DNA from 3 places in the Nocardioides sp. Soil796 genome. Region 2 is predicted to be linked to each of the others. Evidence: predicted binding sites of a transcription regulator. Region 2 holds the regulator's gene; each other region holds the start of a gene.
The links. Region 2 encodes LexA, which represses DNA repair genes until DNA is damaged. Its sites were predicted from a motif close to TCGAACANNTGTTCGA; they were not measured.

Region 1: a site for LexA is predicted at 3,254-3,269, ahead of ASH02_RS22830 (HNH endonuclease signature motif containing protein). Genes of this name have one in related genera too.
Region 3: a site for LexA is predicted at 2,544-2,559, ahead of ASH02_RS13470 (alpha-ketoglutarate-dependent dioxygenase AlkB). Genes of this name have one in related genera too.

What each region holds. Positions count from the first base shown of each region.
Region 1 is NZ_LMSQ01000020.1:354,825-364,650, reverse strand. Features, by position in the region: gene ASH02_RS22855 (DoxX family protein) at 1-294, shown strand, start outside; gene ASH02_RS22850 (GNAT family N-acetyltransferase) at 266-844, shown strand; gene ASH02_RS22845 (hypothetical protein) at 841-1,806, shown strand; gene ASH02_RS22840 (SigE family RNA polymerase sigma factor) at 1,803-2,309, shown strand; gene ASH02_RS22835 (SRPBCC family protein) at 2,315-3,142, opposite strand; gene ASH02_RS22830 (HNH endonuclease signature motif containing protein) at 3,438-4,649, shown strand; gene ASH02_RS22825 (VOC family protein) at 4,684-5,070, opposite strand; gene ASH02_RS22820 (dihydrofolate reductase family protein) at 5,092-5,658, opposite strand; gene ASH02_RS22815 (sulfite exporter TauE/SafE family protein) at 5,805-6,539, shown strand; gene ASH02_RS22810 (hypothetical protein) at 6,561-7,352, shown strand; gene ASH02_RS22805 (WD40/YVTN/BNR-like repeat-containing protein) at 7,381-8,463, opposite strand; gene ASH02_RS22800 (pyruvate dehydrogenase) at 8,612-9,826, opposite strand, start outside.
Region 2 is NZ_LMSQ01000019.1:455,780-465,605, reverse strand. Features, by position in the region: gene ASH02_RS19350 (ATP-dependent DNA helicase) at 1-1,852, shown strand, start outside; gene ASH02_RS19345 (zinc-dependent metalloprotease family protein) at 1,866-3,266, opposite strand; gene ASH02_RS19340 (FlgD immunoglobulin-like domain containing protein) at 3,406-5,223, opposite strand; gene lexA (transcriptional repressor LexA) at 5,389-6,105, opposite strand; gene ASH02_RS19330 (LysM peptidoglycan-binding domain-containing protein) at 6,340-6,699, opposite strand; gene ASH02_RS19325 (thrombospondin type 3 repeat-containing protein) at 6,895-7,977, opposite strand; gene ASH02_RS19320 (ABC transporter ATP-binding protein) at 8,068-9,813, opposite strand; gene ASH02_RS19315 (ABC transporter ATP-binding protein) at 9,810-9,826, opposite strand, start outside.
Region 3 is NZ_LMSQ01000018.1:426,451-436,276, forward strand. Features, by position in the region: gene ASH02_RS13460 (ABC transporter permease) at 1-1,702, opposite strand, end outside; gene ASH02_RS13465 (ABC transporter ATP-binding protein) at 1,709-2,461, opposite strand; gene ASH02_RS13470 (alpha-ketoglutarate-dependent dioxygenase AlkB) at 2,582-3,205, shown strand; gene ASH02_RS13475 (YbaB/EbfC family nucleoid-associated protein) at 3,213-3,617, opposite strand; gene ASH02_RS13480 (hypothetical protein) at 3,627-4,652, opposite strand; gene ASH02_RS13485 (hypothetical protein) at 4,749-5,387, shown strand; gene ASH02_RS13490 (hypothetical protein) at 5,525-6,130, opposite strand; gene ASH02_RS13495 (nuclear transport factor 2 family protein) at 6,127-6,744, opposite strand; gene ASH02_RS13500 (MlaD family protein) at 6,774-7,901, opposite strand; gene ASH02_RS13505 (MCE family protein) at 7,901-9,244, opposite strand; gene ASH02_RS13510 (MCE family protein) at 9,241-9,826, opposite strand, start outside.

The DNA of each region.
Region 1 (9,826 bases), on a different contig from region 2:
CCGGGAACCCTGGTCACCCTGACCGGCGTGCTCGAGCTCCTCGGGGCCGTCGGCCTGGTGTGGCGGCGTACGACGGGCGCCGCCGCGGCAGCGCTCGGGCTGCTGATGGTCGCGATGTTCCCGGCCAACGTGTACGCCGCGACGCATGGTCTGATCGCCGAGTGGACGGACCACCTGGTGCCCCGGACGATCCTGCAGATCGTCTACGTCGCCGCGACAGCACTGGTGGCACGTCATCATTGGTCGCAGACCAAGGTGGAGGAGGGTGAGCGTGCTCCGGCCGGCCCGCGTTGACGACGTGCCGCTCCTGCGCGCCATCGAACGCGCCGCGGGCGAGGCGTTCCGTGCCGTGGGGATGGCCGCCGTCGCCGACGACGAGCCGCTCTCCGTCGACGTCCTGCGTGGGTACGTCGACGGGGCGCGGGCGTGGGTGGCCACCGACGAGATGGACCGGCCCGTGGCCTATCTGATCGTCGATGTCGTCGACGGTGCGGGCCATGTGGAGCAGGTGTCGGTCCACCCCGACCATGCCGGCCGGCGGCTGGGCAGCGCGCTCATCGAGGAAGCGGCGACATGGGCGTGGCGCAACGGTTTCACTGCGCTGACCCTGACCACCTTCGCCGAGGTGGCGTGGAATGCTCCCTACTACCGTCGACTGGGCTTCCGCGTGCTCGCCCCCGACCAACTGGGCGACGAGTTGCGGCGCGTGCGTGTGCACGAGGCCGAGCTCGGTCTCGACCGGTGGCCGCGGGTCGCGATGTCCAGGCCGGTCGTCGAACCGCACGAAAAGAATCTGGCCCACCGTGACAACGCCACGGCTCCCGGATCCGTCGAGGGTGCATGACCACAGAGACCGAGCTCGCCCACCAGCTGGAGCGCTCGCTGCGCAACCTGCCGACGGCCCCAGCCCTCGACTACCTGCACACCGCGCAACGCGTACGCCGGCGCCGCCGCATCGCAGTCGCTCTCGTGGTGTCCACCTCGGTGGTCGCTCTCGGCGGCGCTGCCGCGGCAGTGGTCGGCGGTGACGATGAAAGGGACGCGGAGCCTGCGGCGTCCGGCGTCGGGCGGGAGCGGGCGCCGGCGGTCGCCGATCCGGGCACCCTCGGGCCCGATCCCGACTACGTGGCACCGGCGCCGGCCAATCCGGTCGAGGCCGTGGACGGTGTCAGGGGGGTCGATGCCTACACCACGGACGAGATCCCGAGCTGGGCCGAGGAGTACGGAGACCACGGACCGGTCGCCATCGCGCCCGACGGACGCCTGTGGGTCGCGCCCGACGCGGTCATACGGCGCACCGTCATCGACCCGTTGGGCCCTGGTGGTGTCGACGCCGACCCGACCTCCGTGTCGTACGCCGTCGAGGCCGAGTTCGACGTGCCCGAGGTGCCCATGGAACCCGAGGCGTTCAAGGGCGATGTCGTGTGGGTGATCGTCAGCCGGACCGCCGAAACTGCCACGGTGGGGGAGATGGACGAGCCCGGTCGTTGGACCGACGACTTCGAGCTGTGGGTCGACGACGTGACGGCCCACGACCAGGGCCGACCCGACTTCGCCGCGCGCCTGGTCGGGTATGCGAGCGACCGCTCCGACGTTCTGGAGCCGAGGCAGGGCGTGGAGATCGTGCGCCAGCGCGGGGATGTCCTTGCCGGGACCACCAAGCGCTCCGCCGCGGCAGAGGTGCGCTGGGCCGGGAAGACCTGGTTCGTGGTCGCCGGAACCGACTGGATCGAGGCCTACGAGCCGGCCGACTCGGCTCCCGATTTCGCAGCCTTCATCGAATGGGCACGCGGTGACCTTTCGTGAATGAGCGCGACGCCTCCTACGTCGACTTCGTCGCCGCGCACCAGGATCGGCTCCGGCGCATCGCCTACGCCGTCTGCGGCGACGACAACCGCGCCGAAGACGTGCTGCAGGACGCATTCGTCAAGCTCTACCTGTCGTGGTCGAAGGTGCGCGAGGCGGGCCGCGAGGAGGCCTACGCGCGCCGCATCATCGTCAACGCCGATCTCGACGACCGACGCAGGCCCTGGCTGAGGCGGCGAGCGACCACCGGTGTCGATCACCTGGAACGCGCGGCGGCGGCGCCCGGGCTGCCGGTGGAGGATCGCTCCGACCTGCTCGCGGCGGTGCGGCGGCTGCCGGCCATGCAACGACGCGTCGTGGTGCTCCGGCACTGGCTCGGACTCTCCGTGGCCGAGACCGCCGAGGAGCTCGGGATCCGCGAGGGCACGGTGAAGAGCCACGCGTCGCGCGGACTGGCCTCGTTGCGGGCCGTGCTCGACGAGCACGCCCAGGTGTCGCGGTAGGTCAGTCAAGGGTGCTTGACATCGCCGTTCGCAGTCGCCGCGATCTTGCGCAGCATCCGGCGTACGGCGAGCACGTGGCCGCGGGTGCCGATGACCGCACTGCGATAGGCGAATCCCAGTGGGCCGGGGAAGTCGGCGTACGTGACCGCCGACAGCTCGCTGCCGCCGGGCACGTCGACCAGCCGGAAGTCGAGCGCGTAGCGCGAGAAGCGGTGCCGACCGGTCAGGCCCAGGATTCGTGGTGCCTCCCGCTGGGTCACGGAGAACCCGGCGGACGGCTCGAGTCCCAGGGCGCGGGACAGGAGGGCGTGCTCCTGCCCGGTCAGGTGCTCGGCGAAGCCCACGACCGCCGGCCAGGCCTGCGTGGCCTGCACGTCGAGGTCCACCCGGTGCTCGTCGACGTACGTCGGTCTGTTCAGGCCCTCGGCGGCCCGACGGAATCCGTCGTTCTCCGTGGCGATCGCCTTGTGCAGCACAGGTCTGGCCACTGTCGCGAGCGCGCCTGCGCCGGGTCCCTCGAGCTCGAGGGAGAGACGGTTGCGGCAGCCGCCCCCTGTCGGCTCGATTTCGTGGCTCCCGGTCATGAGGACGCCATTGCGGCGGGTCTGCCACGCGAATCGCCTGGGTGGGTCGAGGTCCGTGACCGTCCAGGTGGCTGACGGAAGTCGCGGCTGCTTGACGCGTGCGGTCGAGCCCGGGCCGAGGGGGCCGTCAGAGGTCAGCCCCACCGAGGTCATGGTCGGAGTGAGTGCCGGCCAGCCCTCGACGTCCTCGGTCAGCTCCCACACCCGCTCGGGAGGTGCGGCTATGAAGATCTCGTCATGGATCACCATCACTCCATCAAACCACTGGCGCCTGAGGTGTCGGTGGCGGCGGGCATGCTGGGTGTCGGTGACCGAAACACTTGTCATCGAAGAATCTGGAAGAATGGCTTGTGCCTGTTTCCGAACGGGCGTACGATGAGGGCACTTCATCATCCGAAATGGCCGGGCCCGGGTTTCTGGGCCTTCGTGGGCGAAGGGTGATGGGTCAGATGCACCACGGTGAGTGATAGTCCCGGTTCGGGGCCTCCGGCGTCGCAGTGAAGACCAACCTGCGCTGTGGAGGACGACCGTGAGTGTGCACCCGATGACCGACAGTCTGGCGGCAGTGCGTTCCGCGATCGAGGAGTTGGCGGGGTTCGATCCGTTGTATGTGCCGATGCCGCAGAAGCGTGAGCTGATGCGGGGTCTGGTGGCGGCGGAGGCTCAGTTGGCTGCGGTGCGGTTGGGCGTGTTGGCCGTCGCCGGCGATGTGGCCGATGATGCGGGCGCGAAGAGTGCGGCGTCGTGGTTGAGCCACGATCAGAACCTGGACAAGCGCGCCGTCCATGCCGACCAGTCGTTGGCCGCGGTGCTCGCGCAACGGTGGTTCCTGGTTGCTGCTGCCTTGGGGGCCGGTGAGGTGAACCTGGAGCAGGCCCGTGCCATCGCGCACGCCCTCGACGAGGTCCGCGATGAGCTCTCGGGCGCCCAGCTCGTCGAGGCGGAGCGGACCTTGCTGGCCGAGGCCAAGCGACTCGATCCCACCGGATTGCGCCGGCTGGGTCGACACCTGGCCGACGTGGTCGACCCCGACTCCGCCGAGGAGCGTGAGGCGAAGCGGTTGGCCGAGGAGGACAAGCTCGCCGCGGAGAAGGCGAAGCTGTCACTGCGTCCCCAGGGCGATGGCACCACCCGCATCAGCGCGCGCCTGCCCGACGCGGTGGCCAAGCGACTCAAGCGCTACCTCGAGGCGTTCGCCCAGCCACGCAAGCAGGCGGCGGAGGCTGATGGTCGCCGGGTGCCCTACAACACGCTGTTGGCCCGGGCGATGGGAGACCTGTTGGAGCGTGTCGATCCGCACCGGTTGCCCGACCACGGGGGTGATGCGACCACGGTGATCGTGACGATCACCCTCGACCAGCTGCGCACCGAGCTTTCCTCCGCCGGACTCGGCTACGACGACGACACCCCGATCACCGCGGCCACCGCCCGCCGGTTGGCGTGCAACGGAACCATCTATCCGATGGTGCTCGGTGGCGCTGGGCAGGTCCTCGACGCCGGGCGTGGCTCCCGCTTCCACAACCCGATTCAACGCAAGGTGATCAGGCTCCGCGACAAGAGGTGCCGTGCCGCCGGGTGCGACGTGGCCGCCGAGTGGTGCGACGTGCACCATCTGGAGGCCTGGTCCAAGGGTGGCAAGACGACCGTCAAGGACGGCGTGCTGCTCTGCTGCCACCATCACCACCGGGTCCACGACCCTGCCTACCACCACGAACGACACCCCGACGGATCCATCCGCTTCACCAGACGCACCTAGGCCGACCCGGGTGCAGGAGAGATCAGCCCAGGCCTCAGGGCGTGGACTGGTTCAGGAACCAGCGGTGGTGCCACGGGTCCCGGAAGACCGCGACCCGGCCGGCAGGCGGCGAGTCCTCGGGGCCGCGGTCCATGGTCACCCCTGCCGCGAGCAGGCGGCCCACCACCGCGTCCACGTCGTCGACGACCAGGTGCAGGCTGACCGCCGACCCGCGAGCGGGGTCCGGTGGCGCGACGCCGGACTCGGGGAACTCGTCGGCCATCATCCAGCGGGCTGAACCGATCGCCAGCTCGACATGGCCGATGCGCCCGTCCTCCATGACGATCGGGTCGTAGACGACTTGTGCGCCGAGCGCGTCGACGTACCAGTCGATCGCGGCGCGGGCGTCGCCCACGCAGAGGTACGGCGTCAGCTCACTCATCCCTGGACCTCCCTCCATGCATCATGCGCCTGTGCTGGGAGGTCCGTCCAACACTCGGGGCTGGTAGGTCAGGAGCTGGAGCCCGCCCTCGAAGGTGCGGCTCTCGACCAGGTCGAGCGCGACGTCGGGGTAGCCGTCGTAGATGCGCTCCTGGCCGGTGGCGCCGGTGATCACCGGGAAGACCACGACCCGGAACCTGTCGACCAGGCCAGCGGCGAGCAGCGAGCGGCACAGGGTGAGGCTGCCGAGGGTGGCGATCGGCATGGTCTCGTGGGCCTTCATCTCGCGCACGGCCTCCACGGGATCGGTCGAGACGAGCGTGCTGTTCGCCCACTCCAGCGGCTCGCTCAGGGTCGAGGAGAACACCACCTTCCGGAAGTCGGCCATCACGTCGGTGCCGGGCTCGCCCTGGGCGGCGAAGCCGTGCATCAGGCGGTAGGTGTTGGCGCCCATCAGGTGGATGTGCTCGGGCTGTTCGCCCAGCCAGGCAAGGTATTCGGGGCTCTCCATGCCCCAGAAGCCCGGCCATCCCTCGGCCGCGCCGTACCCGTCGAGTGAGGTGATGTAGTCGACCAGCAGCTCGGACATGTCGTTTCCTCCTGGGTCAAGGCTCGCCTGCCACACCGGTGCGGTGGAGGCTCCTGGATGAACAGACCTCCAGTCAGCCGAGAACTCATCGCGTCGTAATGTCGCATGTTCCGTGTGCTGTCTGACCTGGAGAAGGAGAACCGACCGTGGCAGTCGCCCTGGGCCTGCTCGCCCTCGTCATCGGCGCCCTCATCGGCATGGTCGGCGTCGGCGGGGTCCTGCTGCCGCCGGGCCTGGTGGCACTGGGTGATCTGTCGGTCCACGAGGCGACCGCCACCAGCACCTGGGCGTTCCTCTTCACGGGTGTGGTCGGCACCATCGCCTACGCCCGGCAGGGCGTCGTGCCCTGGCCGATGCTGCGCCGACTCGGGGTGGGCGTCGTGCCTGCTGCGTTCCTCGGTGCGTTGGTCAGCGCCAGCCTGCCCGCGACAGCCCTCATGCTCGGCCTGGCCGCGCTGACCCTGCTCGTCGGCGTGAACCAGCTCCTCCCCGGCGCTCGACACCTGGACGTCGGCGAGCTCGGCACGGTGCCCCTGGTCGGCATCGGGGCGTTCGTCGGCCTCGGCTCGGCGCTCACCGGCACGGGTGGGCCGGTGCTGCTCGTGCCGATCCTGCTCCTGCTGGGAGTCGCGCCGCTGAAGGCGGTCGCGGTCAGTCAGGCCGTCCAGCTGCCCGTGGTGGTCGCCGGTTCGATCGGCTTCCTGCAGACCGGCCTGGTCGACGTACGCCTCGGGACCCTGCTCGGAGTGGTGGCCGCTCTCGGCACGGTCGGCGGAGCCCTCCTGGCGACGCGGGTGCCGGGCGAGGCGCTGCGCAAGGTGGTGGCCTGCGCGTGCCTCGCCGCCGGGACGCTGATCCTGGTGCGCCTGCTCGTGGCCTGAGCTGCCCTCTAGGCTCGTGACGTGACCGTCTCCTTCTCCGAGCACCTCGACCTGCTCGACCTCCACGGGCGCGCGGGCGCGGCCAGCCTCGGGCTGCTCCAGCCCGACGACAGGCTGCCGCCGGCGTCCACGACGGTGCGTCAGGCGGTTGCCGACCACTGGGCAACGCTGGAGATCTGGGCATGGTCGTTGGAGAACCCGGACGACCACTGGAGCCGCCGCGACGACGTCGACGCACCCTCGGTTCATGCGGAGCTGGTGGCCGGGATCGCCGCCGAGCTCGGCAGGCTCGAGACCGCCCTGAGGGCCGCCGGACCGGACACGACGCTGGACTACTTCGGGCGACCGGGTACGACGGCCGAGGTGGCCAGGCTGCTCGCCCACGAGGCGATCACCGTCGCGCACGCGGCGAGCCTGACCGCGGGTCGGTCGACGCCGCCGCTGACCGCAGAGGTGGCCGCCGACGGCATCGACCGGGCGCTCGGGCACTGGTCAGCTCCGGAGGCCGAGGTCCAGTGGCTGCCCGAGATCGTCGAGATCCGGACCAGCGACACGGGGGAGGCGTGGCACGTCGGTCTGAGCTGGCCCGAGAACGGCATGCCAGCCGAGATGCGGCTCGTGTCCCCTGAGGCGCCCGCCGTCGTGGTCGAGGGCCCTGCCGTCGACGTCCACTGGTGGCTGCACGGTCACGACCTGGCCAACGAGGCGGTCACCGTCTCCGGGGTGCCGGAAGTCGCCCGCGTGCTGGGCTCCGCCCTGTTGCACCCCGTGCCGGAAGCCCCGCGCCGCCGGCGCTGGTTCAGCCGACGCTGACCGCTCGCACGGTCTGAGTTCCGGGGAGTCAGCGCAGGTGCAGGGTGGCGGCCCGGCCGTTGCCTCCGGCCGCCCAGCACGTACGACGCACGCAGTCGAGGGTGTGGAAACCGGTTTCGGAGAAGCGCTCCCAGTTGAGGCCACCGTCCAGGCTGATGCTGCTGCCCGCGACGTCACCGGACTCACCCACCACCACGACGGTGTGGTGACGGCCCTGGATCCACGCGGCGTCCTCGCCGAGGTGGGCCAGATCGCCGGCACCGCGCCAGTCGCCGCGTCGCGTGGTGACCGCCGTGGCGTCGACACCGTTGTCGGTTGCGGAGAAGTCGCCGCCGACGGCCAGGCCCTCGCCCGGCGTACGGAAGGCCAGGCCGAAGACGCCTGCCGCCTCGCCGGCCGGGATCGTGGAGTCGGTGGCCTCCCAGGTGCGCCCGAAGTCGGTCGAGTGGAAGACCCGGGAGATGCTGCCGCCCGAGCCGAACCAGGCGTGGCGGCCGTTGATCACCAGGCAGTCACCGCTGGCGGAGAAGTTGAACTCACCGGTCGAGTCGGGCATGCCACGGTCGGACATCACCTGCCATGACCGGCCGCCGTCGTGCGTGCCGATGATGCGGAACTTGCCGTCGACCGGGTCGCTTACCGCGAGGCCACGCTTGCCGCCGGGATAGAAGTCCATGCAGTTGTAGAACGCGGTCTCCTCGGTGTTGCGGAAGGTCTCGGTCCAGGTCGTCCCACCGTCGGTGGTGCGGTAGATCCGGGACGCCTCGCCGGGCCCGATCGCCAGCACGGAAGCGGTCCTGGCGCTGCTCGCCTCGACGTCGCGGAAGCCCAGTCCCTCGGTGCCGGGCGGGCTGACGTCCTGCCAGGACTCGCCGGCGTCGGTCGTGCGGAAGACCTTGCCCGGCCCGCCGTCGGTCAGGCTGCCGCCACTGACCCACGCCGTCCGGTCGTCGACCGCGTCGAGGCCACGGAAGCTCTGGTCGGCGTCGACGACTGACTCGCTCCACGTGGGCTCCGAGTGCCCGCGATCGTGCGGGGCGGCGGCCACGGCCGGCGTACCGAACGGAAGCGAGCTGACGACCAGGGCGAGGGTTCCGAGGAGGATGCGCATGCTTGGCACCTTGCCGCGCGTGACCACGTCTGTCCAGAGCCTGTACGGCGGCACTGGCGCGGTGCTGTTGACGGTTCGCCCGTGTCAGAACGCGTGTGGAGCGACCATAACCCCGCGTTACACCGGGCTGGGCGGACGCTGACCAGGATCAGCGGCGGGGCAGGTTGCGCATGTTGCTGCGCGCCATGCTGACCGCTTCGCCCGCACCCTTGTTGAGCACGATCTTCGACATCGCCGTGGCGAAGCCGAAGACCTGCTCGCTGGTGATCTTGGGCGGCAGGGACAGGGCTTGCGGGTCGGTGATGATCTCGACGAGCGCCGGCCCGTCGTGCGCGAACGCGGCCCGGTAGGCCTCCTCGAGGTCGGTCGGCTGCACGACCCGCTGGGCGTGGAAGCCCATCGCCTGCGCGACCGCCGCGTAGTTGGTGTCGGGGACGTCGACCCCGAAGTCGGGCAGCCCGTCGACCAGCATCTCCAGCTTCACCATGCCGAGCGTCGAGTTGTTGAACAGCACGACCTTGATCGGGATCTTCAACGCCGCCGCGGTGACCAGCTCGCCCAGCAGCATGGACAGTCCGCCGTCGCCGGACACGGAGATGACCTGCCGGTCGGGATGGCTCATCTGGGCGCCGATCGCGTGGGGCAGCGCGTTCGCCATGGATCCGTGGAGGTAGGAGCCGATCAGCCGGCGAGTGCCCAGGGGCCGGATGTAGCGCGCGGTCCACACGTTGCACATGCCGGTGTCGGCGGTGAAGATCGCGTCCTCGTCGGCCACGTCGTCGAGCACGGACGCGGCGTACTCCGGGTGGATCGGCACGAGCTTGTCGACCTTGCGGGTGTACGCGCTGACGGCCTTGTTCATCAGCTTGTCGTGCTTCTTGAGCATCCGGGTGAGGAACCGGTCGCTCTTCTTCGCCTCGACCAGCGGCAGCAGCGCGGCGAGGGTGGGCAGGACGTCGCCGTGGACGGGTACGGCGACCTCGGTACGGCGCCCGATGTGCTCGGCGGCCCGGTCGACCTGGGCGGTGGGGGTGTCCGGGAGGAACTGGTCGTAGGGGAAGTCGGTGCCCAGCAGGAGCAGCAGGTCGGCGTCCTCGATGCCTTCGGCCGCGGCGCCGTAGCCGAGCAGCCCGGTCATCCCGATGTCGAAGGGGTTGTCGAACTGGATGAAGTCCTTGCCGCGCAGCGAGTGGCCGATCGGTGCGTTGATCCTCGCGGCCAGCTCGATCACCTCGTCGTGGGCGCCCTGCACGCCGGCGCCGGCGAAGATCGCCACCTTGTCGGCCTTGTTGATCGCGTCCGCGAGCCGCCGCACGCTCTCCGGCGCGGGGTGCAGCGCTCCCGGCTCGACGGGACGGCAGGA
Region 2 (9,826 bases):
CGACGAGCACCTGCTCGTCCAGGCGGGCACCGGCACCGGAAAGTCGCTGGCCTACCTGGTGCCGAGCCTGCTGCACAAGAAGCGGGTCGTGGTCGCCACGGCGACCCTCGCGCTGCAGCACCAGCTCGTCGAGCGCGACATCCCGCGGCTGGTCGATGCGCTGAAGGCCAAGCCCGGCATCGACACGTCGTACGCCGTCCTCAAGGGCCGCTCCAACTACGCCTGCCTCCACCGGGTGCGCGAGGGCGCGCCCGACGACCAGGGCGCCCTGGTCGAGCTGCCCACCGGGTCGATGGGCGCCGAGGTCATCAAGCTGCGCGAGTGGGCCGAGGAGGAGGCGAAGTCCGGCGGCACCGGCGAGAAGGACAACGCGCCGCGCCACACCGAGAAGGTCTGGCGTCAGGTCGCGGTCAGCGCCCGCGAGTGCCTCAGTCGCGCGAAGTGCCCCTTCGGGGAGGAGTGCTTCGCCGAGGCTGCGCGCGACCGGGCCGCGCAGAGTCAGCTGATCGTGACCAACCACAGCCTGCTGGCCATCGACGCCATCGAAGGCGTCCCGATGATCCCCGACTACGACGTGGTCGTGGTCGACGAGGCCCACGAGGTGACCGCCCGTGTCACGCAGGCGGCCACCGACGAGCTGAGTGTCAGTGACGTCGAGCGGGCCGCGCGACGTGCCCAGCGGTACGTCGACGGCGACGAGGCCAACGAGCTCGATGACGCTGCCGGGGCGTTGAAGGACGCCCTCGAACGCACCGAGGCCGGGCGCATCGACCGCGTCGACGAGCAGCTCGCCGACGCCTTGGTGCTGTTGCGCGACGGGGCGCGGGCGTGCCTGGGCGCGATGCCCAAGGAGTCCGACGACCCCGACCCCGGCAAGAACCAGGCCAAGGCCGGCGTGCAGGAGATCTTCGCCACCGCCGAGCGGATGGCCGCCGACCTCGAGTCCGACGTGCTGTGGCGCAACGACCGCGAGCCGCAACGCGGCGGGCCGCAGCTGTGCGTGGCACCGCTCCAGGTGTGGGGTCCGATGCGCGACAAGCTGCTCACCGACAAGACCGTGGTCTTCACGTCCGCCACGCTGATGTTGGGGGGCGACTTCACCACCGTCGCCTCCTCACTGGGTCTCAAGCCCACCGAGCGCATCGCGTCCACCGAGGTCGTCGAACGCACCGACGAGGTGCTGCCCTGGCGCGGCATCGACGTCGGCTCGCCGTTCAACTACGGCCAACAGGCGATCCTCTATGTCGCCCGCCACCTGCCGCCGCCCGGGCGCGACGGCCTCGGCAAGGCCCAGCTCGACGAGATCGTCGACCTGATCGACGCCGCCGACGGCCGCACCCTCGGCTTGTTCTCCAGCAAGCGGGCCGCCGAGGCCGCAGCCGAAGAGGTCCGCAAGAGGCTGCCGCACCTGACCACGCTTGCCCAGGGCGAGGCCCAGCTGGCCGAGCTGCAGAAGCAGTTCGTCGCCGACCCGCACACCTGCCTGTTCGGAACGTTGAGCCTCTGGCAGGGCCTCGACGTCCCCGGCGACACGTGCCAGCTCGTGCTGATCGACCGCATCCCGTTCCCGCGTCCCGACGACCCGCTGATGTCGGCGCGCCAGAAGGCCGCCGACCGGTCAGGAGGCAACGGGTTCATGCAGGTCGCCGCGACGCATGCGGCACTGCTGCTGGCGCAGGGTTCGGGCCGGTTGATCCGCACCCACACCGACCGGGGCGTGGTCGCCGTACTCGACCCTCGGCTGGTGACGGCGCGCTACGGCAACTTCCTCAAGGCCAGCCTTCCGCCCATGTGGGCGACCACCGACCCGCAGATCGCCCGCAACGCGCTCAAGCGCCTCGCGGCCGACTGAGCCCAGACTCAGCTCAGCGCACGCCGCAACGCGAGCGGAACTTCACGCGGTAGTTGCCCAGGCTGCCGTAGTCGCTGTAGCCGGTGCTGCGCGGGTCGCGTGCCCCGACGCCGTCGACCCGCACGTAGTAGGTGCCGGCCGCCCGGGTCGCGAGGTAGGTCGCGTCGAGGCCGGTCGGCGAGCCCGAGGCCGCCGACAGCGGGTTGCGCCGCGCCAGCACCCGACCGCTGCGGTTGAGCAGGGTCAGCGACACGTCGAGGTTCGGGCTGTACGGCGCGTTGGCGACCTGGACGCTCAGCCGGGCGCGGCACGTCGTACGCAGGCGGAACACGTCGGTGTCGTTGCGCTTGCCGATCACTCCGGGTCGGGCGACACCGGCGCGCAGCACGGTGGCTCGGCTCAGCCGGTAGGCGTGGTCGTCCGCGCGGTACGGCGCCCCGTAGGCGCGCATCACGGAGAGGTCGTTCTCGCGTTCGGTGGCGCCGGTGTACTCGCCCCGGCTCCACTGGGTGAGCGGGCGCATCGAGGAGCCCATGATCGGGGCCCAGATGCCGTGGCCGGAGTAGTAGGCGTCGCCGTTCTTGCCGTCGTGGCTCAGCCCCAGGGTGTGCCCGGCCTCGTGGGCGACCACGAGGCCCATCTGCTGGGGACGGTTGTCGACCTCACGCGGGAAGACCCAGAAGACGCGGGCGTTGTTGGCCGCCGCGTAGGGGAAGACTCCGACGAACGCGACGCCGGCACAGCCCGGGCCACCGCAGACCTGGTTGCGGACCGTGGTCGAGCGGGTGATCACCGCGTGCACGCCGTACGTCGCATCGGCCGAGCCCGAGCGGGTCAGCGCACCCGCGTCCGGAAGCTCGGTGGTGACGTCGACCTGGAACGGCGCGTAGTCCTCCGCGGTCCGGCGCCACGTGCTCTGGATCGCCCGGAGCTCGCCGGCGCTGAACCCGGAACGGCCGTCGGTGTCGAAACCCGCGGCGTCGTAGCAGCGCGGACGCAGACCGTCGCTCCACTCGGAGTCGCAGACCTGCTCGCCGTTGAAGTCGAGGTAGATCGTGCGACGCGACCCGGGACGCGAGTGCAGCCGGAACGTCTGGGACAGCGGCGCCGAGGCGCGGGCCACCGGTTCGTTGCCGGCCTCTTCGCCGGAGCCCTCGAAGGTGTCGGCGTAGTAGAGCCGGTCGCCGGCGGTCAGTCGGGCGGCCGGGTCCTCGGTGAGCAGGCCCTTGACCTCCTCGGTCGCCTGCCCGGCCAGCCGCGCCGCGGTCGAGAGCTCGGAGTCGTCGACGCGCTGGCCGTCGGCCGAGGTGAACTCGTGGTCTCCGTCGGTGCTGCCCGTCGCTGGTACGGCGGCGAGGCCGCCCAGGGCGAGGGCGCACACGGCGGTCAGGGTCAGCGTTGTGGTCCGGAGCATTGGGCGATTCTCCCACGATTGATTTGCGGCACGCTGCGGGCGGTCGGGCCTCATTGCAAGACCTTGTAGAACACCTTGATGAGGAACTTCTTGACGTCGTAGCGGCCTCCAACCAAGGTCCTGTAGGAGGTCGCTGTGGTCAGCCCAGCACGTAATATTCGAGCGTGAGCCTGAACGACTTCACGTCGTACCGCTGGCCGTACCCCGTGCCGACAGCCCAGTAGACGTAGCCGTTGGCGTAACGCATGCGGTTGGTGTTGGCGGTGCCGCCGCTGTGCCAGGTCAATGACGACGAAAGTGCCCGTCGGGTCAGCGGCGCGCCGTCGGTGTTGTTGAGCATCCAGATGGTGCCGCGGTGGCCGGTCGACCGCTTGACCGCGCCGCCGTACGCCCTGATCGTCAGCCCGTGGTACTTGATGGCGTTGGGAATCCTGACGTCGTGCAGGGCGAGGGCCGTCCGGTCGTCGACGTTACTGCCGGAGCAGCGGGACATGCTGTAGTAGCCGATCGAACCGGTCATCCGGCGCAGCCCGGGCTTGCGCAGCGAGGAGCATCTGCCGGACCAGTTCAGGTGGAGGGAGGCCTGCGCAGAGATCGTGCGGTCCCAGGTCCTGCGGACAAGACGCTTCGTGGAGAGGACCACGGGTGCGCCGGTGAAGACGGAGGTGTTCCACGCCCGGTCGGTGAGCGTGATCCGGAATCGGTACGTGCCGGCAGGCGCTGTACGACCGTCTTGCCTGCGTCCGTCCCACCAGAAGCCCTGGTCGCCCAGACCGGGCATGGTGTCCACGACTGCGCCGTCCGCGTTCAGGACCTCGACCTTCGCGTCACTCACCTGGCCCTCGACCTTGGGCGTCAGGCCCACCTCGTCTCGATACTCGTCGTCGTACGGGTAGAAGGTGGCCCATTGCCGGACCAGGCTGGTGACCCGCGGCGGCGTCACGTCGATCTCGAACGACGTGAAGGTGTCGGCGGTGAACTCGTGGCCGTGGTCCACCGCCTGCGTGGTCACCCGGATGCGGTGCTGGCCGGTCGTGGGCGTGACGCCCGCCGCGATGGGGTCGATGGTGATCACGGCGTTGCCCTGGGTGTCGAGCTCGACGGGAATCGGCCCCGTCAGGGCCTCACCTCCGATGGTCTCGATCTGCCAGGTGGCGCTCTGGCCGGGCAGGCCCTCGGTGTCGAGGGTGACCTTGGCGGTGTCGAGGATTCCGTCGCCATTGGGGCTGAGGAGGCGGAGAGAGTCGGTGGTGAGGTGCATGGTGAGGCTGCGCCGTGCGGTCACGACCGCGCTGGTGTTCTCGGTGGCACACACCCCGTAGAACGTGGCGCTGGTGTCACGGATGCATCGGCGCACGACGAGCTCCCCCGAGACGACGTTGGCGTAGGGAGACGCGGTCAGCTGCCGTGGCTGGTCGCGAACCAGCGCCGGCCCTTGGGCCTGGTTCGCCCAGAGGAGGTTGAGCTCTCCCGGTCCGTCGTCGTGGACGGTCACGCTTGGCAGGGCCTCGGATCGGAGGTCGACGAAGACCGGTTCGGTAGGGGCGTCCCAGGTGACGGGGTTGGAGACGTCGAGGGTGGACGTGTCGGTCGGCGTGCTCAGGCAGGTGGACGGTGTGCTCGTGCCACAGGGCGCGACCGTGATGACCGTTCCGGCGTCGAGGCCGAAGCTCGGCAGGGTCCAGCGAGCCACGCCGTCGACCGGATCACCGTTCGTGTAGTCGGCGATCATCTGCTTCCTGGTCTGGGCCCCGGAGCGGAAGGTGACCATGGCGTTGTCAGTGCCGGTCAGTGCCACCTCGATCGACAGGTCGCCACTGACCTGGTCACCCGTGGTGGGCGTGATCAGGGTGGCGTTCAGGTCTTCCGCCTGGGCGGGGGCGCTGGTCAGGGCGACGAGTCCGCTGCCCACGACGCTGGCAGTGAGAAGGGTGGCGAAGAGGCGTGGTGCGCGCATGGTTCCCCCGAACACAAACGTGGCGGAGAGCTCCGCCGATCTGGATGTCCCGAGACCGGAACCGCGGACACCTTATGTCACTAAACGTGCGGTGTGCGACGAAATCACGAAAGGCGTCGTACGACGACCGCGCGGTCGGCGTACGACGCCTTTGTGGTGGCTGGTTCAGACGCGGCGCAGGACCGCGGTGACGATGCCGAGGATCGAGGCGTTGGTGCCGTCGATCGGGTCGTAGGCATCGTTGTGCGGCATCAGCCAGACCTGGCCGTCCTTGCGCTGCAGGGTCTTGACGGTGGCCTCGCCGTCGATGAGAGCGGCCACGATCTCGCCGTTGCGGGCGGTCTGCTCCTGGCGGACCACGACGTAGTCGCCGCTGCAGATGGCGGCGTCGATCATCGAGTCGCCGGAGACCTCGAGCATGAACAGGGTGCCCTCGCCCACCAGGGTCTTGGGCAGCGGGAAGATCTCCTCGACCCGCTCCTCGGCCAGGATCGGGCCACCAGCGGCGATGCGGCCCACCATCGGCACGTAGGTGGCGGCCGGCATGGCGTCACCGATGCCGGTCTCGTCGATGTGCGACTCGTCTGCCGCGCTGATCGAACGGCGCGCGGCGAGCACCTCGGGCAGGAACACCTCGAGGGCACGAGGACGGTTGGGGTCGCGCTTGATGAAGCCCTTGGCCTCGAGCACCTTGAGCTGGTGGGAGACCGAGGACGAGCTGGTCAACCCGACCACCTCGCCGATCTCGCGCATGCTCGGCGGGTAGCCGCGTCGCTCGAGGGAATCACGGATCGTGTTCAGGATGCGCTGCTGGCGGGGGGTGAGGCCCGTTGCGTCCGGGGGGCCGTCGGGGAACTCGGCGACGTTGTCCTTCGATGCCATCGGGGTGCCTTCCGCAGTGCTGTTCCTGGTGGGTTTTCAACGTAGCCCCAAAACCCGACGGCTTCAAACACCTGTTCGAACGTGTCGCAAAGGTTTTCGAGCAGTCTCTCGGGTCGGGTCTCGGGAGTTCGGGGAGCGCAAAGGGCGGGCCTCCGTGGTGGAGTCCCGCCCTTTGTCTTCCCCATCCGCAGGCCGGGGTCGAGGCGACCTGCAGAAATTCAGTGGCGTCCTGGCTCAGCCGAGCGGGACGTAGATCTGCTGGCCGGCGACCAGCATCGAGGAGTCGAGCGCGTTGAGCTGCTTGATGGTGTGCACCATGTCGCGCACCTCGCCGTCGTCGGCCACGTCGGCGGCGATCGCCCAGAGCGTGTCGCCGGGCTGGACCGTCACCGCGCGGGTCGGCTGGTCGACGCCGGCGTGGTTGGTGGCCATCGACGAGGTGCCGAGGAAGACCGCGGCGGCGAGCACGAAGAGCATCGCCGCGACGAAGACCACCAGTCGGCCGCGCTGCGTGAGGCGGACCTGGCTGCGAGCGCCTCGCTGGGCGGGACGCACAGGCGTCTGGATGGTGGGGCTCAGGGTCATCGTGCTCATCGGGACCTCCGGGGGAAGGGGGTGGTCTGTGTCAGACGAATGTCTACAGACGACCACCGACAACGGACTTCCGGAGCGGAGGATCGATCAGACGTTCGATCGAACACATGTACGACGGTAGAGCATGTGTTCGAACGAATCAAGAGAGCGGCCGAACAAATGTTCGACGTGTCGCGGGGCGGGTCAGGGAACCCGTCAGCGGACCCGGATCACCTTCGACTGGGCCTGCCGGCACAGTCCCTGGGTGAGGAATGTCGGCTTGATCAGCGCGTAGAACTTGCCGGGCTTGCGCCTGGCGCGGGGCAGCGTCCAGACGCCTCGGGTGGACGTGCGGGCCAGGCCCACTCGCGCCGAACGACCCGGCCCCATCACGCGCCGGAGCTCGACCACCTTGCGCGAGACGCAGGCGTTGACCGGCGAGCGCAGCACTCCCTTGAACTGCTTCACGCGGACGCCGTAGGCGATCGTCCCGGTGCGGGCCAACGGCGGGCAGCCGGTGTCGTTGTAGGCGGCGGCCAATGGGCAGGCGTCGCCCTTCTCGTAGCCGTCGGAGTCGGCGTCGGGGTCGCACGAGTCGCCCATGCCGTTGTGGTTCATGTCGCGCTGGGTGGCGTTGGCGTTGCTGGGGCAGTTGTCGTCGCCGTTGGCCACGCCGTCGCCGTCGATGTCGGGGTCGCACTCGTCGCCGAGGGCGTCGCGGTCGACGTTCGCCTGGTCGTAGTTGGCCTTCTCGGGACAGTTGTCCTTCGAGTTGGCCCTCGAGTCGTCGTCCCAGTCGCAGTCGTACACGACCTTGAGCGACCACGAGTCGAGCGTGCCGGCCGGGCTGGACTTCAGGATCGGGGGAGTGTTGGTGATCGTCAGGGTCCAGGTGCCGTTGGCGTCGCCCGTGAGGCCGGAGACCTGCGAGCCGGAGGTGGCGGCGCCGGACGTGCCGTTCGGTGCCTTCAGGGTGACCTTGAGGTTGGTCGGGGCCGGGTGGGTGATCGCGAAGGTCGGTGTTGCCGAGATGACGCGTCCGGGCACGTCGGCCACCACGCCGACGGTGGCGTCCACGGACTTCGTCCCGAGAAGAGGGGCAGCGGGGATCGCCGCACCCTGGCCAGTCCTGGTCACCGTGCAGGTGGCCTCGGTGGGCAGGTCGTCGAAGTCGCCGCTGGCGAGGTTCGAGGACGGCGTCTGCACCACGGCAGCCGACGCAGACCCCACGACACCGACGACGCCGGAGATCACCACGGCCAGGACACAGGTGCGGGCAACGCTCGTGCGGACAGACATGTGGTGACCCCTCGCGGTTCGGTGGCACCCTCCCGGCGCCCGCACAAGGCTAGGTCACCGGCCACCCACGGGTGAGCGGATTCCGCGAACTCAGTCCCCGGACCAGGCCGCCCAGAGCTCGGCGTACCTTCCCCCGGCGGCCAGCAGCTCCGGGTGCGATCCGGATTCGACGACCCGGCCCTCGTGCAGCACCAACACCCGGTCCGCGGACTCCGACTGGGTGAGCCGGTGCGCCACGACCAACGCGCCGCGCCCCTCGGTCACCGCCAGTGCGGCCCGCTCCAGGTCACGGGCCCCGGCGGAGCCGGCCTCAGCCGTGGCCTCGTCGAGTACGACGAACCAGGGGTCGGCCAACACGATCCGGGCCAGCGCCAGCTGCTGGGCCTGCGCGGGGGTGAGCGGGTGTCCGCCGTCGCCGACGACCGTTTCGAGTCCGTCGGGCATGGCGTCGACCCAGCCCAGTGCGGAGACGGCGGCCAGCGCCGAACGCACCGCCTCGTCACCCGCGGACGCGTCGACCAGGGTGACCGCCTCGCGCACGGTGCCGGAGAAGACGTGGACGTCCTGGCTGATCAGCGACACCTTCGAACGAAGGGCGTCGGGCGCGAGGTCGTCGTACGGAACGCCGGCGAGGGAGACGGCGCCCGCCCCGGCGGGAAGTACGCCGGCGGCAATCGCACCGAGGGTGGTCTTGCCGGCTCCGGTGGCGCCGACGAGCGCGACCCGTTCACCCGGCGCGATGGTCAGCGTCACCTCGGAGAGGACCGGCCGGCCCTCGACGTACTCGTGGCAGACCGCGAGCAGCTCGAGCGGGCCGGGCGACGCGGGTGGCACGGCCGAGCCCGTGGGCGGTGGCTGCATCAGCGAGACGCCGGCCAGTCGGGCCAGCGAGGCGCCCGTGGACTGCACCTCGTCGAAGATGAACAGCAGCGCGCCGATCGGGTTGAACAGCCGGTGGAAGTAGAGCGCGGCAGCGGTCACCGCGCCGACGGTGACCTCGTCGGCCCGGACCAGCCAGAAGCCGGTGCCGAGCACCAGGCACAGGCCGATCAGCTCGGCGCGGTTCGACCGGGCGAAGAAGCGGGTCAGGAGCGCGAACACGGTCACGGTGATCTCGCGCGCGTCGTCGGAGCGCTTGGTGATCTCGTCGACGTGCGCGTCTTCCAGGGCGTAGGCGCGCAGGGTCGGCGCCCCCTGGAGCCCACTGACCAGCGCCTGGGCGCGCTCGCCCTGCGCGACGCGTTCGCGGGCGTAGAACGGGCCGGAACGCGGGAGGTACCACCGCAGCCCCATCACGTAGAACGGGATGGTCGCCAGGCCGGCGAGGCCCAGTCGCCAGTCGAGGGCGAACAGGCCGACCGCAGTGAAGCCGACCAGCACCAGCGAGTTGACCAGGGTCGGGATGATGTCGGTCAGCGAGTTCGCCACGGCCCGGGCGTCGTCACCGACGCGCGAGAGCAGGTCGCCCGTGCCGGCCGCCTCCACCCGCGCTGAGTCGAGGCCGAGTGCCTTGTCGAGCACTTCTTCGCGCAGCTCGGCCAGCGCCGGTTCGCCCGCGCGGGCCAGGAACGACACCGATGCCCACGTGGCGACCGCGCCCAGGACGGCAGCGGTGGCGATGATCACCGCGTAGCGGTTGATGTCGGATCCCGGGGCGCCCTCGCGGACCGCGTCGACGATCTGGCCGAGCATCCAGGGTGCGACGAGTGCGGCCAGTCCGGCGATCGCGAACGAGGCGGTGGCCAGGGCCAGGGCGACCGGGTGGCGGCGCATGAGCTGCCACGCGAGGCGTGAGGTCTCCCGACGGTCGGCAATGGGCAGGATGTCGCGGCTCATCGCAGCACCAGCT
Region 3 (9,826 bases), on a different contig from region 2:
AGCCCTGGCGCACCGAGGCCACACCCTCGACGGTGTCGAGCTTGCGGACCTGACGGGCCACGTCGGGCGAGAACGGCTGGCCCACCACGTTGGAGACGATGAACTGCGAGGTCAGCGACGTGCCGATCGCGGCATCGGTCGACGCCGACGCCGACGCCCCGAAGATCGACATCATCGACATCAGGGCCAGGCCGATCATCAGTGCGCTGGCGGTCGCGCCGGTGCGGCGCGGGTTGCGCAGCGTGTTCTGCGCGGCGAGGTTGCCGACACTGCCGAACAGCCTGCGGTAGATCGCGCCGAAGAGGGTGAGCAGCGGCCGGCCGAGCAGCGCGCTCATCAGCGCCACGCCGATCAGGATCAGCAGGATGCCGCCACCGATCAGCACCAGTCCGAGCGTGCCGGACCCGATCAGTCCACCGGCCATGCCCGCGGCGCCCAGCACCACCAGCACGGTGCCGACGACCATCCGCTTGCGCAGGGTCGCCTCGGGCAGAGCGACGTCGTCGCGGAGCGCCGCGATCGGCGGGATGCGGGATGCGCGTACGGCGGGCAGCACCGCGGCGATCGTGGTGACGACCAGCCCGACGGCGTACGACCAGAAGACGGTCCAGCCGGTGACCGGGAACTCGGCGCCCCCGAGGTCGAGCCCGAACTGCCCGAACAGGAATCTCAGGAACAACGCGAGCAGGTAGCCCACTCCGAGCCCGAGGGTCGACCCGACCAGCCCGACCACGACCGCCTCGCTGATCACCGACCGGTTGACCTGCCCGCGCGAGGCGCCGAGGGCCCGCAGCAGGGCGAGCTCGCGGCTGCGCTGGGCGACCAGGATCGAGAAGGTGTTGATGATCAGGAAGACGCCGACCACCAGGGCGACGCCGGCGAAGACCAGCAGGAACGTCTTCAGGAAGCCCAGGATCTCGTCGAGGCTGGCCTGGTTCTCCTCGACCGCGTCGTCACCGGTGCGCGCCTCGACTCCCTTGGGCAGCACCTTCTGGGCGGCGTCGCGCAGCTGGGTCTGGGAGACCCCGTCGGCGGCGTTCAGTGAGATGGAGGTGTAGACGTCGCGGCCGCCGAAGAACTTCTTCTGGAGGAACTTCGTGTCGAAGACGGTCAGGGTCGCGCCGTTGAGGCCGCCGGAGCCGAACTCGACGAGCCCGGTCAGCTTCGCCTTCATCGTCGGCGGGGTGGCGCCGGTGGCCAGCGTGACGGTGTCGCCGATGTCGTAGTCGGCCTTCTTGGCGGCGTCGACGTCGATCGCGATCTCGTCGGGGCCGTCGGGCAGCTCACCCTTGGCGGTGACCAGCACCGGGTTGCCGTTCATCGAGGTCGCCGTGGTCGGGTTGAAGGCGAGCCCGGGCGGGCCGCTGCCACCGACCACCTTGCCGTTGTTGCCGATGATGAAGACCGACTGCAGCACGTTCTGCGGGTGCGCCGACTCGACCTCGGGCAGCTTCTCGAGGTCGGCGACGACGGAGGCGGGAATCGTGCGGTTGTCCTGCATGGAGTCGAAGTCGCCCGCGCCGGCGTACGCGATCTCGACGTCGGCCGTGGAGCCCTCGATGATGTCGTCGAACGCCCCGCCCATCGCGTCGGTGAAGATCATCGTGCCGGACACGAACGCGACGCCGAGCACGATCGCGAAGGCGGAGAGCATCAGCCGCACCTTGCGGGCCAGCAGGTTGCGCCAGGTGACCTTGAACATCGTCGGTCAGGCCTCGAGCTCGCGGGCGGTGAGCTCCTGCATCTTGCCGAGGATCTGCTCCCGGTCGGGGTCGCGCAGCTCGTCGACGATGCGACCGTCGGCGAGGAAGACGACGCGGTCGGTGTACGCCGCCGCCACGGGGTCGTGGGTGACCATCACGATCGTCTGGCCGTAGTCGTCGACGCTGGTGCGCAGCAACCCGAGCACCTCGGCGCCCGACTTCGAGTCGAGGTTGCCGGTCGGCTCGTCGGCGAACATGATGCTCGGCCGACTGGCCAGGGCACGCGCCACCGCGACGCGTTGCTGCTGGCCGCCGGAGAGCTCGTTCGGCTTGTGGCCGAGCCGGTCGCCGAGGTCGACGGTCGAGATCACCGTGTCGTACCACTCGGGGTCGGGCTTGCGACCGGCGATCGCCATCGGCAGCTTGATGTTCTCCTCGGCGGTCAGCGTCGGCACGAGGTTGTAGGACTGGAAGACGAAGCCGATCTCGTCGCGCCGCAACCGGGTGAGCTCCTTGTCGCCCATGCCGCTGAGCTGGTGCTCGCCGATGTGGACGGTGCCGCTGTCTGCGGTGTCGAGCGCCGCACAGCAGTGCATCAGCGTCGACTTGCCCGAACCGCTCGGGCCCATCACCGCGGTGAACTCCCCCGCGGCGAGGTCGAGCGTGACATCGTCGAGCGCCTTGATCAGGGCCTGGCCGGTGCCGTAGGTCTTGGTCAGGTTCTGCACGCGTGCCGCGGGCGCGGAGCCATTCGTCATGGGCTCCAACCTAGGGGATCGCGGGGCCGGGCTCCCACTGCTTTTGGCAGGTTCCGGGGGTGGTTCAGGGACTTCCCCGACTTCGAACGCCTGTTCGATGAATCTGCTAGCCTTGCACGCATGAGCGTCGAGTTCCAGGCCAACCTGTTCGACGTGGCCACCGCGCCGTCCGTCGGTGGTCTGGCGCCTGCTCGGCGTACGACGCTCTCGCGTGGCGCCTGGGTCGACGTACGACCGAACTGGATCGCCGGCGCCGACGACGTCTTCACCGCACTGGTCGAGACGGTGCCGTGGCGCGCGGAGCGGCGCGAGATGTGGGACCGGGTCGTCGACGTGCCGCGTCTGGTCCACACGTACGGCGTGGGCGAGCCGCTGCCCCACGCCGTCCTCGGATCAGCCCGTGACGCGTTGAGTGCGCACTACCTGCCCGAGCTGGGTGAGCCGTTCGAGACCGCCGGATGCTGCTACTACCGCGACGGTCGCGACTCAGTGGCCTGGCACGGCGACACCATCGGTCGTGGACGACATGAGGACACCATGGTCGCGATCGTCTCCTTCGGCGACCCACGCAAGCTGATGCTGCGCCCGCGCGGCGGTGGACCGTCGGTGTCGTTCACGATGGGGCACGGCGACCTGCTGGTGATGGGCGGATCCTGCCAGCGCACCTGGGAGCACTGCGTGCCCAAGACGGCGCACGCGGGACCTCGCATCTCGGTGCAGTTCCGGCCCCTCAACGTGTTCTGACGACGACTCAGATCCCGTGGCGGCGCATGGCCTCCTTGGCTTCGTCCACACGCTTGTCGATGTCTGTCTCGACGTCGGCGGACCCCTGGATCAGTGACGCCACGTCGAGGTCGCTCTGCACCCCGTTCTCCGCCCAGATCTCACGCACGCGGACCGCGGCGTTCTGGGTCGCCACTCGGGAGGCCTCCACGATCGCCTCGGCCAGGTCCTCGCTGGGCATCCGCATGGCCTTCGGGTCGAGGTGTACGCCGACCAGGGAACCGGTCGCCGTCACGGTGACCTTGATGTGTCCCTCGGCCACCTCACCCTCGACCTGCAGCTCGGCCACTTCCCTTGCCACGGCCTTGGTCTTCTCGACCTGCGCAGTCATCTGCTCCAGCATGCGCTTCATGTCGGTTTCGGGCTTGATCACTGCACTCTCCTAGATGTCCGCGGCCCAGTCGATCCGGGGCAGCTGCTCGAAGTGGGGTTGGGCCTGGTTGCCCGGCTGGTTGATCTGGAAGCCGTCGGCATTGTTGGCCTGCTCGTTGAGGTTCTTGATGAGGTCGAAGACCAGGCCGCCGATGCCGATGACGGTCGCGATCGTGCCCAGGGTCAACCCCAGACCGGCCAGCTGCTTGATCGGCTGGATCACCGCGGATGCGCCGGGAATCAGCTCGAGCGCGGTGAGCGTGATCAGGAGCGCCAGGGTGCCCACGACAATGCCGAACATGAGGTCCTCGGAGGTCCCGATCGCGTCCACCACGTTGTCGAAGGTCGTCTCGACGCCCTGGAGGCTCTGGATCAGCAGGTCGAGGTTGCTGTCGTAGAGCAGCTTCCAGCTGTCGTAGGCCTCGCGGGCCGTCTCGCTGCTCGGCCAGGCGTCGTTGAGGCCGGACAGCTTGGCGGCGAGCTCGTTCTTCGCCATCTGCGAATCCATCCGGGCCGACCCCCAGGCACTGAAGGCCCGCGAGAGCGCGGCGTCGTCGGGCTGCACAACGGCCCACGCCGTCATCGCGCCGAGGGCCGTGGGCGCCAGTGCCGAGCAGCCGACGATGGTGGCGCCGGTCAACGACCACATCACCAGCAGCCCGACCTCCGCCCCGACAACGGCGATCTGGCCGCCCGTCGAGTCGCCGGTGCCGTCGATGTTGGTCGGTGGCAGCTCTGGCAGCGATGCGTTCACCGTGTTCACCGCCTCGGCCGAGCCGTAGGCGCGGGCGACATCGCCCAGGCCACGGGCCAGGTTGAGGGTCGCCTCCGTGCCCTGCTCCGTCGCCGTACCCATGAAGGCGCGCGCCCCTTCATAGCTCGAGCTGACGAACGCGCTCGGCAGGATGCCGAAGGCCAGCGGTTGCAGTGGACACTCGTTGGCCACCGTGTGGTGAGCACGTTGCACGTAGGCGTGTGGTTCAGCTGCGACCTTCTTGGCGATCGCGAGCACCTGGTCGGGATTGACTTCACCCATGGTCTGCTCCTCTCATCCGTTGCGCACGTCCTACCCCGAAGTGCGGGACCTAACCGCCCGGGATTCGAGCGCCTCGTGCGTGGGTACGGTCAGGTCATGGAATCGGGTTCGCGAACGCTCTACCGCGTGGCGACCCGGAGCGCCCTCAAGGCCCATGCCCTGGCGCTGGTGTTGCTGCTGATCGGAGCGGCCGCCCTGGTCGGTGCGGTCACGGTCTGGACGGGTGACCTCTGGACCGGCCTGATCGGGCGGAAGGAGCTGTCCGACGCCGGCGAGTGGGTGCGCACCGAACCGACGACCGCGGTGCGGGTGGTCTGGAGTCTGGGCCTCGGAGTGTGCGGCACCCTGCTGACTGCGGGAGGCATCGCAGTCGTCGTGCAGACCCGCCGCAGTACGACGGGACGCTACGGGCTGGTGGTCGGCAGCGACGGCCTCCGTGTCGAGTCGAGCACCACGAGGTTCACCACGACCTGGCAGCGAATCCAGGACGTGGCGGTTGCCGATGAGGAACCGGGACGAACCCTGGTCGTCACGTGCGCGGGGACGGACCTCGCCGACCACCTCGGACCCAAGGAGGTGGCCCGCCGCGAGCGGCAGCTGCGTGACCTCCTCCATCCGCGGGTGACCAGGGCGGAGAGCGGCGAGGTCGTCCGCTTGAGCCCGCTGAGCGCCCTGGGCGTGCGGGAGTCAGAGTTCCTGGACGACGTACGCCGCCACGTGGCCGCGCGCGACTGACGGTCTTTCGGTGGTCGAGTGCCGCCGAGGAACGAGGCGGTGCATCGAGACCAGACTCGCCTCGAAGCCACTCCCCCCGAGACGGAGTGGCTTCGAGACGGCGCTGGCGCCGCCTCCTCAACCAGCGAGGCGAAGAGTCACAGTGGGCGGAGCTGGGTGATGGTCCAGGCGCCGTCGACCTTGCGCGCCTCGATGGACAGCTGTGCGGCGGAGATGCTGGCCTCCTTGTCGTCGACCCGCTTGCTGGTCTGGTCGAGGAAGACCAGCAGCGTGGCCCTGTCGTCGTTGAGCTCCTTGACCGCAGCGGCCTGCACCTGGGCGGTGAGCACCAGCTTCTGCCCGGGCGCCTTCTCCTGGAGGTTCTTCAGGAGTACGTCGTACTCCTTGCGCGCGTCACCGGTGAGCACGTTGTCGACAATCTTCTGCGAGACCGACGGGTCGGCGTAGTCATAGCTGAGCACTCCGGTCAGCGCCCGCGACACCTCGGTCGAGACCTCGCTGGTCGCGGCCTTGTCAGTCAGCGCGTGGTTGTCGGCGGATGGCGCCTCCTCCTCGGAGTCGAGGCTCGCCAGCCAGCCGAACGCTCCGACCAGCAGGAACACCACGGCCACGACGTACAGCGCGTTGCGGCGGAGCAGTCGCTGCCATTCGCCCGGCATCGAGGCCCCGGCCGACGTGTCCACTGAGGTCTCGGTCGGTGCTTTGAAAGTGGTCTCGGTTGCTTCGTTCTTCCCGTCACTCATGAGAGATCCACCGCCACCTGCTGCAGGTTCTCCAGCTTCCATTCACCGTCGACCTTGGCCAGATCGGCCGTGTAGCGGTTGCGCTTCGGTGGTGCCTGCGCGTCGGGGTCCTTGTCGTCGATCACGGTCAGCTCGAGCGAGGCGATCACGGTCGCCGTGGTGGGCGTGATGTCCACGACCGCGGCGTCGACGACCTTGGCGGTCGAGATCGCCTTCTGCTCCTTCAACAGCTGGCGCTGCTCGTCGGTCAGGTTCACCGTCTGGTCGTAGAGCAACCCGGTGGTGACCTCCTGCCACGCCGCGACGCTCCCGTCGATGTCGCGGTAGTCGAGGGTGTTCATCACCTCGATGTCGTGCTTGGCCGCGATGAGCGCTGCGTCGCGGCTGTCGCCCAGGGTGGACGCCGGTTCCTCGTTGCTGCTGTGCCACCAGGCGAAGAGCCCTGTGCCGAGTACGACGGTCGCGAGCAGCAGTGCACCGACCTGGAACCAGAACGCCTTGCCGGCCAGCGGCTCGGCACCGGAGTCCTTTGACGACGACACCGGCGACGCCGAGTCGGCAGCAGAAGCCACCGGTGCCGTCGAGTCTTCTCTGTCTTCGTCGGGCGCGGTCACGCGCTCCCCCTCCGTTGTGGACAAGGCCATCATTCCCCCATGAGTTCGGCCAGAGTGGAAGGAACACGCACGCTCGTCGGTCCGCGCACGTTGGCCCCGCTGCTCGGTGCGAGCGTGCAACCCGCGTTGGTGTTGAACTTCTTGCCACCTGACGTGTCGAGGCCGGGGCGCACCGTCGTGTCGCCGTACCCCGTGGTGCAGGGCAGCGGGTCGAAGTAGGTCTGCACGAGTCCCATCTCCATGCCACTGGACTTGGTGATGGCGTAACCGACGCTGAACGCCTCGGGCATCCTGATCAACGCATCCTCGACACCGGACGCGTTGACGCCGAAGATCTGCGCGGTCGAGACCAGGTTGGCCATCAGCGCACCGATCGGGCCGCCGACCTCGTTGAAGAGCTTGCCGATCTCCTGCGAGGCGGCCGGGGTGGCGCCGATCAGGTCACGCAGCGGCTTGTCGGCGTCCTTCAGCCCGCCGGCGATCAGGCGGAGGTTGCGGCTGAACGCCTTGATCGACGCCGCCGACTCCTCCTGGGTCTTCAGCACGATCGTGGAGTTCTCGATCAACCCCTTGGTGACCAGGAAGTTGCGATCCGCGCTCTCGGCGAAGTCCTTCGAGGTCTGCACCAGCCGCGGCAGGTTTCGGTTGGCGCCCTTGGAGAAGTTGTAGGTCTCGTCGATCACCGTGGTGAGTGCGTCCTTAGGCACCGAGTTCACGAACTCGTAGCCGGTGCGCAGCAGCTCGTCGATCGACGGCGGCAGGGACGCGTCGGTGCCGACGATGCGGTCGCCGCTCTCGAGCTTCGGGCCGTCGGTCGTCTCGGAGCTGAGGTTGATGTACTGCTCGCCGATCGCGGAACGGTTCGACACCTGCACCTTCACGTCGGCCGGGATGTCGGGCGCGTCCTTGTTGATCCGCAGCGTCGCCTCCATGCCGTCGTCGGTGACCTTGAGCGACTCGATCCGGCCGACGGGTACGCCGCGGTAGGTGACCTCACCGTTCTCGAAGATGCCGCCGGCCTGGGGCAGCGCCACGGTCACGTTGTACGACGACTTGAACGGGTCGAGTCCGACGTACCGGGCGCTCAGGTAGGTCGTGGCCACCAACGCGATGATCACGAACGCCAGCACCTGGATCTTCATCCGTGCGGTCAACATCACTGATCACCCTCTCGGGGTGCGAGGGACGAGTCCGCCTGTGGGGACGACGAGTCCGTCGGGTCGGACGGCGAGGGGTCGGACGGCGAGGGGTCGGACGGCGAGGGGTCGGACGACGTGGTCGGGTCCGAGGACGACGGGTCGGACGACGGCGACGGGTCGGACGACGGGTCAGTCGGGTCTGCCGAGGGCGTCGGCACCGTCATCGTCGGTGTCGGGATGCCCGGTGCCGGCGAGTTGGTCGGCTCCAGCAGGGTCGGTGGTGCGTTCGTGTTCAGCCCCGGCGACGTGCGGGTCGCCGGTGCGGTGCCCGACACCTGCGGCCACACGCACCCGATCGCGTCGCAACCGGCCGGCAGGGTGCGGAAGTTGGTCGTGATGAACACGTTGAGGAAGTCACCCTTGATCGCGCCCAGCACCGAGTCCGGGAACGGGTAGGTGAGCAGCATCTGCAGCGACTCCGGCAGGTCGGAGCCCGACTTGGCGAGCTGGGCCAGGATCGGCTCGAGGCTCTGCAGGTCGGCGACGATGTCGTCCTGGGCGGCGTTCAGCGTCTCGACGGTGACGTTGGAGAGCGTGTCGAGCGAGCTGAGCATCGCCACCAGCTGCTTGCGCTGGTCGACGATCACCTGCATGCCGGGGCTCAGCTCGTTGAGCGCGTTGGTGATCTTCTCCTTGTCGCCGTCGAGGGTCTCCGACAGCCTGGCGAGTCCGTCGATGGCCGCGGTGATCGACTCCTTGCGGTCGTCGAGCCCGGTGACGAAGGTCTGCATCTGGCCCAGGAACGCCTTGATCTCGCCGGCTCGGCCGGTGGAGATCTTCTGCAGCTCGCGCGAGATCTGCTGGAACTTGTCGATGCCGCCGCCGTTGAGCACCATCGACAGGGCACCGAGCACCTGCTCGACCTCCGCGGCCTGCGAGGTGGCGGCCAGACCGAGGTTGTCGCCGTCACTCAAGGAGCCAGAGGGGCCGGATGTGGAGGCGGCCGGCCGTACGAGGGCGACGTACTTCTCACCGAGCAGCGAGGTCTGCGAGAGGCGGGCCTGCGTGCCGGCGGGCAGGTCGACGTCGCTGTTGACCACCAGCTCGACGTGGGCGCTGTGGCCGTCGTCGTTGAGGGTGATCTCCGAGACGCGTCCGACGGCGACGTTGTCGACCTTGACGCTCGACTGCGGCACCAGGTCGAGGGCGTCCTCGAAGTCGGCGCTGATCTTGATCGGGTCGTCGCCGACGTCGGCGCCGCCGGGCAGCGGCATGTCGTAGGCGCCGCCGCTGATGCCGGAGCAGCCGGCGAACAGCAACACCGAGGAGGCGGCCAGGGAGCCGAGGGCAAGACGCTTCATCGGGTCTCCCCCACTCCGGGCAGCAGGTTCGGCGGCGCGTCGGAGGACGTCCGGCTGTCGAGGCCGTTCTTCGACCACAGCGTCAGCTCGTTGAGGTTGCCGCGACCCTGCAGCGTGTTGGACTTCGGGTCGTAGGCCTTGAGGTAGTTCTGCAGCACCAGCGGGATCAGGCGCACCGACTCCTCGAGCGACTTCTTCTGATTGACCAACACCTTGGTCGGGCCGACCAGCTGGCTGACCGACGACTTCAGGTTGCCGCGGTTGTCGCGGATGAAGTCGTCGAGGATCACCAGTGCGTCGCCCAGGTTGGTGACCGCCGTGGTGAGGTCGTCGCGGTCGTCGGCGAGGTAGTCGGTGACTGCCGCGAACTGCTGGTTGACGTTGCCGACGGTGCGGTCATTGGCGACCAGCATGTCGTTGAACTTCTCCAGGTTGGTGACGGTCGAGAAGAAGTCGGTGTCGGTCTTGCTCAACGTGGCGGTCGCCTTGCTGAACTCGCTGATCATCGTGTTGAGGTTGGTGCCCTGCCCGTCGAGGTTGGCTGCGGCTACCTCGAGCAGGTCGGCGAGCGCACCGTCCTTG